2 regions of the Nesterenkonia maliinae genome follow, and region 1 is predicted to be linked to the other one. Evidence: predicted binding sites of a transcription regulator. Region 1 holds the regulator's gene; the other holds the start of a gene.
The links. The regulator HspR, encoded in region 1, represses chaperone genes until heat shock. The targets are predictions, from matches to a motif close to AAGTTGAGTCNNNNNGACTCAACTT.
Positions count from the first base shown of each region.

Region 1 (4,477 bases):
GCAGGCCGACCTCCAGCGGCTCCAGGCGGAGTACATCAACTACCGCCGCCGGGTGGAGCGCGATCGGGCGACCGAGCGCGACCGGACCAAGGGTCAGCTCATCACCGAGCTGATGCCGGTCCTGGACGACATCTCCTCAGCCCGCCAGGCCGGAGATCTCCAGGACGGTCCGTTCGCGCACATCGCGACCCGACTGGAGTCGGTGCTGCAGAGCCAGGGCCTCGAGGTGCTGGGCGAGATCGGGGAAGCCTTCGATCCCAACCAGCACGAGGCCATCATGGCTCAGCCCCACGATGAGATCCCCGCCGACCACGTGGCCATCGTGCTGCGTGCCGGCTATCGCCACGGTGACCGCCTGCTTCGGGCGGCCCAGGTGATGGTCTCCTCAGGGCCCGAGCAGAGCTGAACCTAGAGCAGCAGAAAGGAGGGAGGCGCCATGGCCTCACAGGACTGGATCGATAAAGATTTCTACGCCATCCTCGGCGTCTCCCGCGATGCCTCTGAGGAGGACGTCAAGAAGGCGTACCGAAAGCTTGCCCGGAAGCACCATCCCGATAAGAACCCCGGTGATGAAGCGGCCGAGCAGAAGTTCAAGGACGTCGCTGAGGCCCACTCCGTGCTGGCTGACAAAGAGCAGCGCGAACAGTACGACGCCGTCCGCGCCATGGGCTCGGGCGCCCGATTCTCGGGCGGCCCGGGCCCCGGCGGGGGAGGCGGCTTCGAAGATCTCTTCGGAAACCTCTTCAACGGGGGGTCCGGCGGCGGGCGCGGCGGATTCGGCCGCGGCGGCGCCAACGGCCCCGACCTCTCGGACCTCTTCGGAGGAGCCGGCGGGTTCGGCGGCTCCGGCCGGTTCGGCGGGGGCGGGGCCCCCGCGAAGGGCGCCGACCGCACCGCGCGGACCACGATCTCCTTCGGCGGAGCCATCCGTGGCACCACCGTCGGGCTGCGTGAGCCGGACGGCGGCGTCATCGACGTCCGGATCCCCGCGGGGATCCGCACCGGCCAGAAGGTGCGTGTGAAGGGCAAGGGCCAGCGCGGCTCTGGCGGCGCCGGTGACCTCCTGGTCGAGGTGGCCGTCTCGGCTCACAGATTCTTCGAGCGCGAGGGCGATGACATCCGCATCCACCTGCCCATCGCCTTCGACGAGGCCGCGCTGGGCACCGCCGTGCAGGTCCCGACGGTGCACGGCGAGAAGGTCAACATCAAGATTCCCGCCGGGGTGACCTCCGGACGCGTGCTGCGGCTCAAGGGTCACGGCGTGCGCCGCAAGGAGAAGGGTCGTGAGGTCGCCGGCGACATGCTCGTCACGGTTCAGGTCCAGGTCCCCAAGGAACTCTCCGCCGAAGCGGTGGAGGCCGTGAAGGCCTATGCGGAGGCGACCAAGGGGCTTGATCCCCGGAAAGGCCTCGAGGCGAAGGCGGTGCTGTGATGGTGGACCCTCGGATGCGTGACCCACGGATTCTGGACTCCCGGATGCTCGAGCCCGAACACCGGCATGCACCGATGTTCGTGATCTCGGTGGCCGCCGAGCTCGCCGACATGCACCCCCAGACGCTGCGTCAGTATGACCGGATCGGTCTGGTCACCCCGCGGCGCCAGGGCGGACGCCACCGGCGCTACTCCCCCTATAACATCGAGCAGCTCCGCCAGATCCAGCAGTTCTCCCATGAAGGAGTCTCACTCGAAGGCATCCGACGGATCCTCGAGCTGCAGAACCGGGTCGAGGTGCTGGAGGAGACCGTCGAGGCGCTGCGCCACGAGCTGCGCGAATCAGAGCGGCACTCCACCAAGCCGCGCTTCTTCGCCGTGGGTCCGCACGGAGACGTGGTCACGGTGGCCCGCGGCCGTCGCGCCCGGGCGAACAGCCAGGCGCTGGTCCTCTGGGAGCCCACCCCACGCCGTCGCTGACCTGCGGCTGCTTCGATCGGACCGGGTCTTCACCCGCGAGTCCTGCCCGCGACGCGCCCGGGCGGCCGCGATACTGAGCCCATGTCTGTCTCCTCAGGTCCCCGGCTGATCGTTCCCAGTGCCGTGGGGGTCGCAGCACTGATGCTGCTCACCAGCTGCGGCGCCGATCCTGCCGAGTCCGTGGACGAAGCCGCGGGCGCCGTGGCCGAGGCGATCTCCAGCGGGGACTTCTCCGCGCTGAGCTTCTCCTCCGGGGATCCCGAGACCATGGCCGCGGCCGTGGAGAACCTCCATGCACCCTTCGAGGAGATCGATCCTGAGGTGAGCGCCGGAGAGGCGGTGCTCGATGTGCCGCCCGATGACTCTCCTCGCCCGGTGACCGCCACGGTCCCGCTGCAGCACAGCTGGGAGCTCGAGGACCTCGGCATCGACGGTGAGGCCTGGACCTACGAGACCTCCGCCGAGCTCGTCTATGACCAGGAGACCGAGGTCTGGGCGCTCGCGGCGGAGCCTGCGATCATCATGCCCGACTACACCGGTGACGAGACGGTCAGCCTGGTCACCACCCGCGCCGACCGCGGGCGGATCATGGACGATGACGGACGGGCCATGGTCTACAACCGCGACGTCGTCCGGCTGGGCATCGACAAGTCGGAGCTCGCCCAGGACGGGGAGCCCGCGGACGAGGACACCCTGCGCTCCTCCGCCGAGGCCCTCGCCGAGCTGGTGGAGATTCCGGTGGCCCCCTACGTCGAGAGCGTGCTGGGCGGCGGTGACCTGGCCTTCGTCGAAGCCATCACGCTGCGCAGCTCCGAGGGCGATGTCACCGCCACCGACGTCGAGGCGATCTCCGGGGCCATCGCCATCGATGACCAGATGTCCTTGGCAGACTCTCGGGACTTCGCCCCGCTGCTGCTGGGCCGCGTGGGACCGGTGACCGCCGAGGCCCTGGAGGAGGATCCGAGCCTGAGCGTCGGCGACACCATCGGGACCTCCGGCATCCAGGCCTCCTACGAGGACACCCTGCGCGGCACCCCTGGCATGGCGATCCAGATGAACGGCGAGACCCTCTACTCGGTGGAGCCGCAGGACGGCGGAGACGTCGAGACCACGATGGTGCCCCGGCTGCAGGACCTTGCCCAGGGCATCGTGGACGACCAGGACACCATCGGCGCCGTCGTCGCCATCCGGCCCTCCGACGGCGGCATCCTCGCCGCCGCCAGCCACGTCCCCGACGGGAGCTTCGTGGAGATCGCCACCCAGTCCACCTACGCGCCGGGCTCCACCTTCAAGGTGGTCTCCTCCCTGGCCATGCTGCGCGACGGTCTCACCCCCGACACCGATGTGACCTGCTCGGACCGGACCACCGTGCACGGACAGTCCTTCGAGAACTACAGCAGCTTCCCCTCGGAGTACCTCGGCGAGGTCCCGTTCCGCGATGCCGTGGCCGTCTCCTGCAACACCGTCTTCGCCGACGCCTACGACGACGTCAGCTCCGAAGAGGTCCACGAGGCGGCGGTCGACCTCGGCATCACCGAGGAGACGAACCTCGGGGTGCCCGCCCGGATGGGCTCCGTGCCGCAGGACTCCGAGCTGAACCTGCATGCCGCGAACCTCTTCGGCCAGGGCGTGGTGGAGTCCTCCACGCTGGGCATGGCCACGGTCACCGCCTCGATCGCCGCCGGGAGCACGGTCCACCCCCACCTGGTCGTGCCGGGGGAGGACGTGGAGACCCCGGAGAGCGGGATCACTGAGGATGAGGCCGAGGACCTGCGCACGCTGATGACCGACACCGTGAACTTCGGCTCGCTGGAGTCCCTCGTGGACGTCCCGGGCGAGCCGATCTATGCCAAGACCGGCACCGCCGAGGTCGGCGACGGGGATGACTCCTACGCCCACACCTGGGTCATCGCGATGCAGGGTGACCTCGCGGTCGCGATCTTCCTGGAGGAGGGCGAGTTCGGCGGCTCCACCAACGGGCCGCTGCTGCAGGAGTTCCTCGAGGGGGCCTCCGCTATCCTGTAGCGGTGACTTCTCAGCCCGACACCTCTCAGCCCGATCCATCTCAACCCGCGCCGACCGACCCCGAGAACCCACGCCGGACCTTGCTGATGCGCCGGCCGCTCTCCTTCGTGCGGCGCAGCAACCGGCTCAAGCCGAGCTACCAGCGGACCTGGGACGCGGCCCTGGGGGAGGAGCTGCTGGAGATTCCGCACGGAGAGCGCGACACCTCCGTGGCCGAGGACTTCCGCATCGACTGGGCCGCCGAGTTCGGCCGCAGCGCCCCGATCGTCGTGGAGATCGGCTCCGGCTCCGGGGAGGCCGTCGCGCATGCCGCCGCCGCGAACCCGGACACCGACTTCCTGGCCATCGAGGTCTACAAGCCCGGCGCCGCCCAGCTGGTGAGCCGGATCCGCCGGGAGGGGCTGAGCAACGTCCGGGTCGCCGTGGCCAACGCGCCCGAGGTCCTCGATCAGCTCTTCGCCCCCGGTGAGGTCGCCGAGGTCTGGATCTTCTTCCCGGACCCCTGGCACAAGAAGAAGCACAACAAGCGTCGACTCATCGA
Region 1 covers NZ_JBIMEY010000002.1:457,913-462,389, forward strand. Annotated here, with positions in the region: gene ACHAA4_RS06580 (nucleotide exchange factor GrpE) at 1-406, shown strand, start outside; gene ACHAA4_RS06585 (DnaJ C-terminal domain-containing protein) at 437-1,432, shown strand; gene ACHAA4_RS06590 (heat shock protein transcriptional repressor HspR) at 1,447-1,911, shown strand; gene ACHAA4_RS06595 (penicillin-binding transpeptidase domain-containing protein) at 1,993-3,936, shown strand; gene trmB (tRNA (guanosine(46)-N7)-methyltransferase TrmB) at 3,939-4,477, shown strand, end outside.

Region 2 (4,477 bases), on a different contig from region 1:
GTTTGCCCCGGCCAGCGCGGTGCCGAGCCGACGGACCTCCTCGGTGTAATCGAGGTCGGCCCCGGACGCGGAACCGGTGAAGACCGTGAGAGCATGAAACATGGGCTGAGGGGCAGCTGCTGGGGTGTCGAGTGAAATAGGGCTCACAGTTCTATAGTTCCACAGCGATTTCCCAGCGGCCGGGAACCCCTGCTAGACTTTTTCAGTCGCAATCCTCCATAGCTCAACGGCAGAGCACTCGACTGTTAATCGAGCGGTTGTTGGTTCGAATCCAACTGGGGGAGCAGATCCGCCCTCGCCCTCACGGGCGGGGGCGTTTTTCATGCCATAGTGTTTTTCGTGCGACGCTGTTCCGCCGCACTGACCTGGAGAACCCGATTCGGAGACTTGATGCGCGCCACTGAGACGAAGACCCACGACATCGCCCGGCTGATCATCTCCTGCCCGGACCAGCCGGGGATCGTGGCGGCGGTCTCAGAGCTCATCGCCGAGGTCGGCGGGAACATCATCAGCCTCGACCAGTACTCCACCGGCGTGGAGGACGGCCGCTTCTTCCAGCGCACCGTGTTCCACCTCCCCGGGCTCGCCGCGGCCAAGCCCGCAGTGGAACACGCGATCCAGACCAAGCTGGCGGACCGCTTCTCGATGGAGTACTCCCTGTCTGCGGCAGATCAGCCCAAGCGGGTGGCGATCTTCGCGTCCAAGACCGACCACTGCCTGCTGGATCTGCTCTGGCGGCACCGCCGGGGTGAGATCCCGATGGACATCGTCATGGTCATCTCCAACCATGCCGACCTCGCCGAGGACGTGCGCCCCTTCGGGATCCCGTACTTCCACGTCCCGGTGGTCAACGGGGACAAGGCTGCTGCCGAGGCCCGGCATCTGGAGCTGCTGCAGGGCAATGTCGACATGATCGTGCTGGCCCGGTACATGCAGATCATCTCCGAGGATTTCCTCGACCACGTCGGCGCCCCGGTGATCAACATCCACCACAGCTTCCTGCCCGCCTTCATCGGTGCCGGCCCGTACCAGAAGGCCGCTGACCGCGGGGTGAAGCTCATCGGCGCCACCGCCCACTACGTGACCAAGGACCTCGACGAGGGTCCGATCATCGAACAGGACGTCATCCGGGTCTCGCACAGCGACGACGTCGCCCAGCTCACCCGCTTCGGCGCCGACGTCGAACGCGCCGTGCTCTCCCGCGCGGTGAAGTGGCACTGCGAAGACCGTGTCATCCGCAACGGCAGCACCACGATCGTCTTCTAGCCCCCTTCCCCCTCAACGGGGAGGGTGGGGGAGGACCGCGTCGATCAGTCGGTCCAGCACCCGGTGTGCCGATTCGCGAGCCGCGGCCTGGTCAGGCTGTTCACTGATCCAGAGGGCGGCGTCGTTCATCGCCCCGGAGAGCTGCGCGGTGGTCGCGTCCACCAGTTCAGCCGGGACCCCGGCCTCCGAGAGCGCGAGGCGAAGCTGGGCCACCGAGTTCTGCGCATCCTGCGCCCGCCAGGTGGACCAGCCGATGACCGAGGGAGCATCCACCAGCAGCGTCCGCGCCATGGAGGCCGAGGTGATCGCATCCAGGAACGCATGACAGCCCACGCGCAGCTGCTCCTCGGGCCCGTCTCCGGCGGCCTCGGCGGCGGAGACCACCGACCGGGCGACGTCGGCCTGCAGCGCTCCCGCGACGGCGGTGAACAGTCCGAGGCGATTGCCGTAATGGTGGTAGACCGCACCGCGAGTCACCCCAGCGGCTCGGGCGACCTCATCGATGGAAAGCTCAGCGAAGCCACGTTCAGCCAGAAGTCGGACCGCCGAGCGAAGAATATCGTCGGCGGTCTGCGCGGCCGCGGCGGCACTGGCTCGAGGCATGGAACCTTCCTTTACGTACAGAGAGTATGTAGCTTGACTGCGTTACATACATATAGTACGTAAAGGAGTTCGCTCATGGGTTGGTCAAGCTTCTATCCGGTGGTGATGGCCCGAGACGTGGGCGCCACCGCCACCTTCTATCGCGAGGTGCTGGGCTTCGAGCCGGTCTACGACTCGGACTGGTATGTCAGCCTCCAGCGCGAAAGCTTCGAGCTCGCGATCCTGGCCTGGGATCACCCGACGATTCCGGAGGGCCACCGCACCACGGCACAGGGGCTGCTGCTCAACGTCGAGGTCGACGACGTCGACGCAGTCCATGCAGAGCTGACGTCGCGCGGCGACCTGGACGTCGCACTCACGCTGCGCAGCGAGGACTTCGGCCAGCGGCACTTCGTCATCAAGGCTCCCGACGGGGTCCTGATCGACATCATCCAACAGATCGAACCCAGCGCCGAGTATGCCCAATACCAACGGTGAGCGGCGGATTCTGCGGGCAGATGACCCCGACATCGGGTCAAACTGATCGGAGAATCCGCCCCTCAACGAGAAGGGCAAGGATCAGGACTCGATCTTCTGTGCGCGCTCGGTCGAGGAGATCTGGATCTTGCGCGGCTGCTCGGTGGCGTAGACCCCGGTCACGCGGACCGTGAGAACACCGGATTCATAGGTCGCCGAGATCGCGTCGCCGGAGACCTCGCCCGGCAGAGTGATGGTGCGGGAGAAGGATCCGTAGCGCACCTCGCGGAGACCCTCGGCCTCGGTCTCGCTCCGGCGCTCTCCGGAGACGGTCAGCGTGCGTCCGGTCAGCTCCACCGCGACATCCTTGTCCGGGTCGATGCCGGGGAGGTCGGCACGCAGGACCAGGTCCTCCCCGTCGCGGTGGGCGTCCACGGCGGGCACGAAACCGGCCTGGCGCTGGGCCGCGTCCATCGAGGGGGCTCGCACGGTGCGGAAGACGTCGTCGATCAGAGCGAAGGGATCGAGCCGGGTCAGAGAGTTGTTGATCACAGCAATCAGCTCCTTATACTCATTGCTCTATGGGACAGGGTTGGTGCCTTGCGGCAATGGTTCCAACGGAACCTGAGCCCAGTATATTCCAAACTTGAGCACGATGCACTCAACTTTTCTCGAGGATTGACGCAGAGATTCGGGTACGGACTTCTGTCGCAATACAGCACCGTCCAACTGAGGCAGACCTCCGCCGCCGGGTCCGGTTCGATTAGAGTGCCGGGGTGTCCAAGTCAAAGAAAACACGCGTCCAGCACGTCCTCGCCGTCGAAGCCAAGAAGCAGCTCAGCCCGCACATGGTTCGCCTCGTCCTGGGCGGGCCCGGTTTTCACGCGATCGAGTTCAAGTCCGTGGGGGAGTCGCCAGCCACGGATCAATACATCAAGCTGCTCTTCCTTCCCCAGGGCCCCGAGGCGGCGCTGCTGCCAGAGGGTGTCGACCTCAGCCGCCCCTATGACATGGACGCCCTGCGCGAGCATCTGAGCACCGAGCAGATGCCGGCCACCCGGACCTACACGATCCGGCACGTCGACCATCTCAATGCGCAGATCTGGGTGGACTTCGTGGTCCATGGGGACGTGGGCCGCGCAGGAGTCTGGGCGAAGAATGCCCAGATGGGAGACGTGATCAGCTTCTTCGGGCCCGGCAGCGGCTACGCCCCGCGCGAGGAGGCTGCCTGGCACCTGCTGGCCGGCGACGAGGCGGCCCTGCCCGCGATCGCCTCGGCGCTGGAGTCCATGACTGAGCACGCACAAGGGATCGCCGTCGTGGAGGTTCGGGATGCCACGGAACGCCAGCCGTTGGACGTCCCCGCCGGCATGGATCTGGTGTGGCTGCACCGAGAGGCTGACTTCAGCCCGGAGACCGCGATGCTCGCGGAGTACCTGGAAGAGCTGACCATCCCGGAGGGTGATGTGCAGGTCTTCGTGCACGGCGAGCGCGCCCAGATGAAACGCATCCGGCGCATGCTGGTGGATCAGAAGGGCCTCGACCGCAAGGCCATGTCCCTCTCGGCCTACTGGGCGCACGGGCGGATCGAGGACCAGTTCCAGGCGGAGAAGCGCACCCCGGTGGGGCAGATCGAGGATTGAGCCGTCAGGCGCGGATCCAGCTCAGCCCGCCACCCCTGAACTGGTGCCGATCACCAGGGCGACCATCAGGGCGAGTGCCAGCAGCACCACGGTGACTGCGGAGAACAGGCCTGCGCGCTCCCGGTGCCCGGCCAGGCGCAGGTCGTGGGTGTCGCGCATCTGCCCGGCCAGCAGCATGATCATGTCCAATAGGGTCCACACGAAGACCACGGTCACGCAGAGCAGCCCGAGGTTCGCCTGGTCGGCGACCATCAGCACGACTGCCGTGATGCTCACCACAGCCATCACAACCGCCGAGACGGGACGGTTCAGATACCAGCGATGCGCCCCCGCGGGACCCAGCAGAAGTGTCAGGAGCCAGGCGACCGCAAAACGTTTCTCCGATGCCGGCTCCGCTTCGTAGGCGCGCTGGTCAGCCTCCGTGTAGGTGTTGGCATAGAGCTCTTCGAAATCGTACTGGTCAGCCATGTCTTCAATCGTATAGGTGGTAGTTTGTAGTGAACTGAACA
Region 2 covers NZ_JBIMEY010000008.1:85,794-90,270, forward strand. Annotated here, with positions in the region: gene ACHAA4_RS13230 (LOG family protein) at 1-102, opposite strand, end outside; tRNA gene ACHAA4_RS13235 (tRNA-Asn) at 213-284, shown strand; gene purU (formyltetrahydrofolate deformylase) at 391-1,266, shown strand; gene ACHAA4_RS13245 (TetR/AcrR family transcriptional regulator) at 1,279-1,869, opposite strand; gene ACHAA4_RS13250 (VOC family protein) at 1,945-2,346, shown strand; gene ACHAA4_RS13255 (Hsp20/alpha crystallin family protein) at 2,428-2,877, opposite strand; gene ACHAA4_RS13260 (siderophore-interacting protein) at 3,102-3,968, shown strand; gene ACHAA4_RS13265 (TM2 domain-containing protein) at 3,990-4,436, opposite strand.
Region 2: a site for HspR is predicted at 2,969-2,993, ahead of ACHAA4_RS13255 (Hsp20/alpha crystallin family protein). Genes of this name have one in related genera too.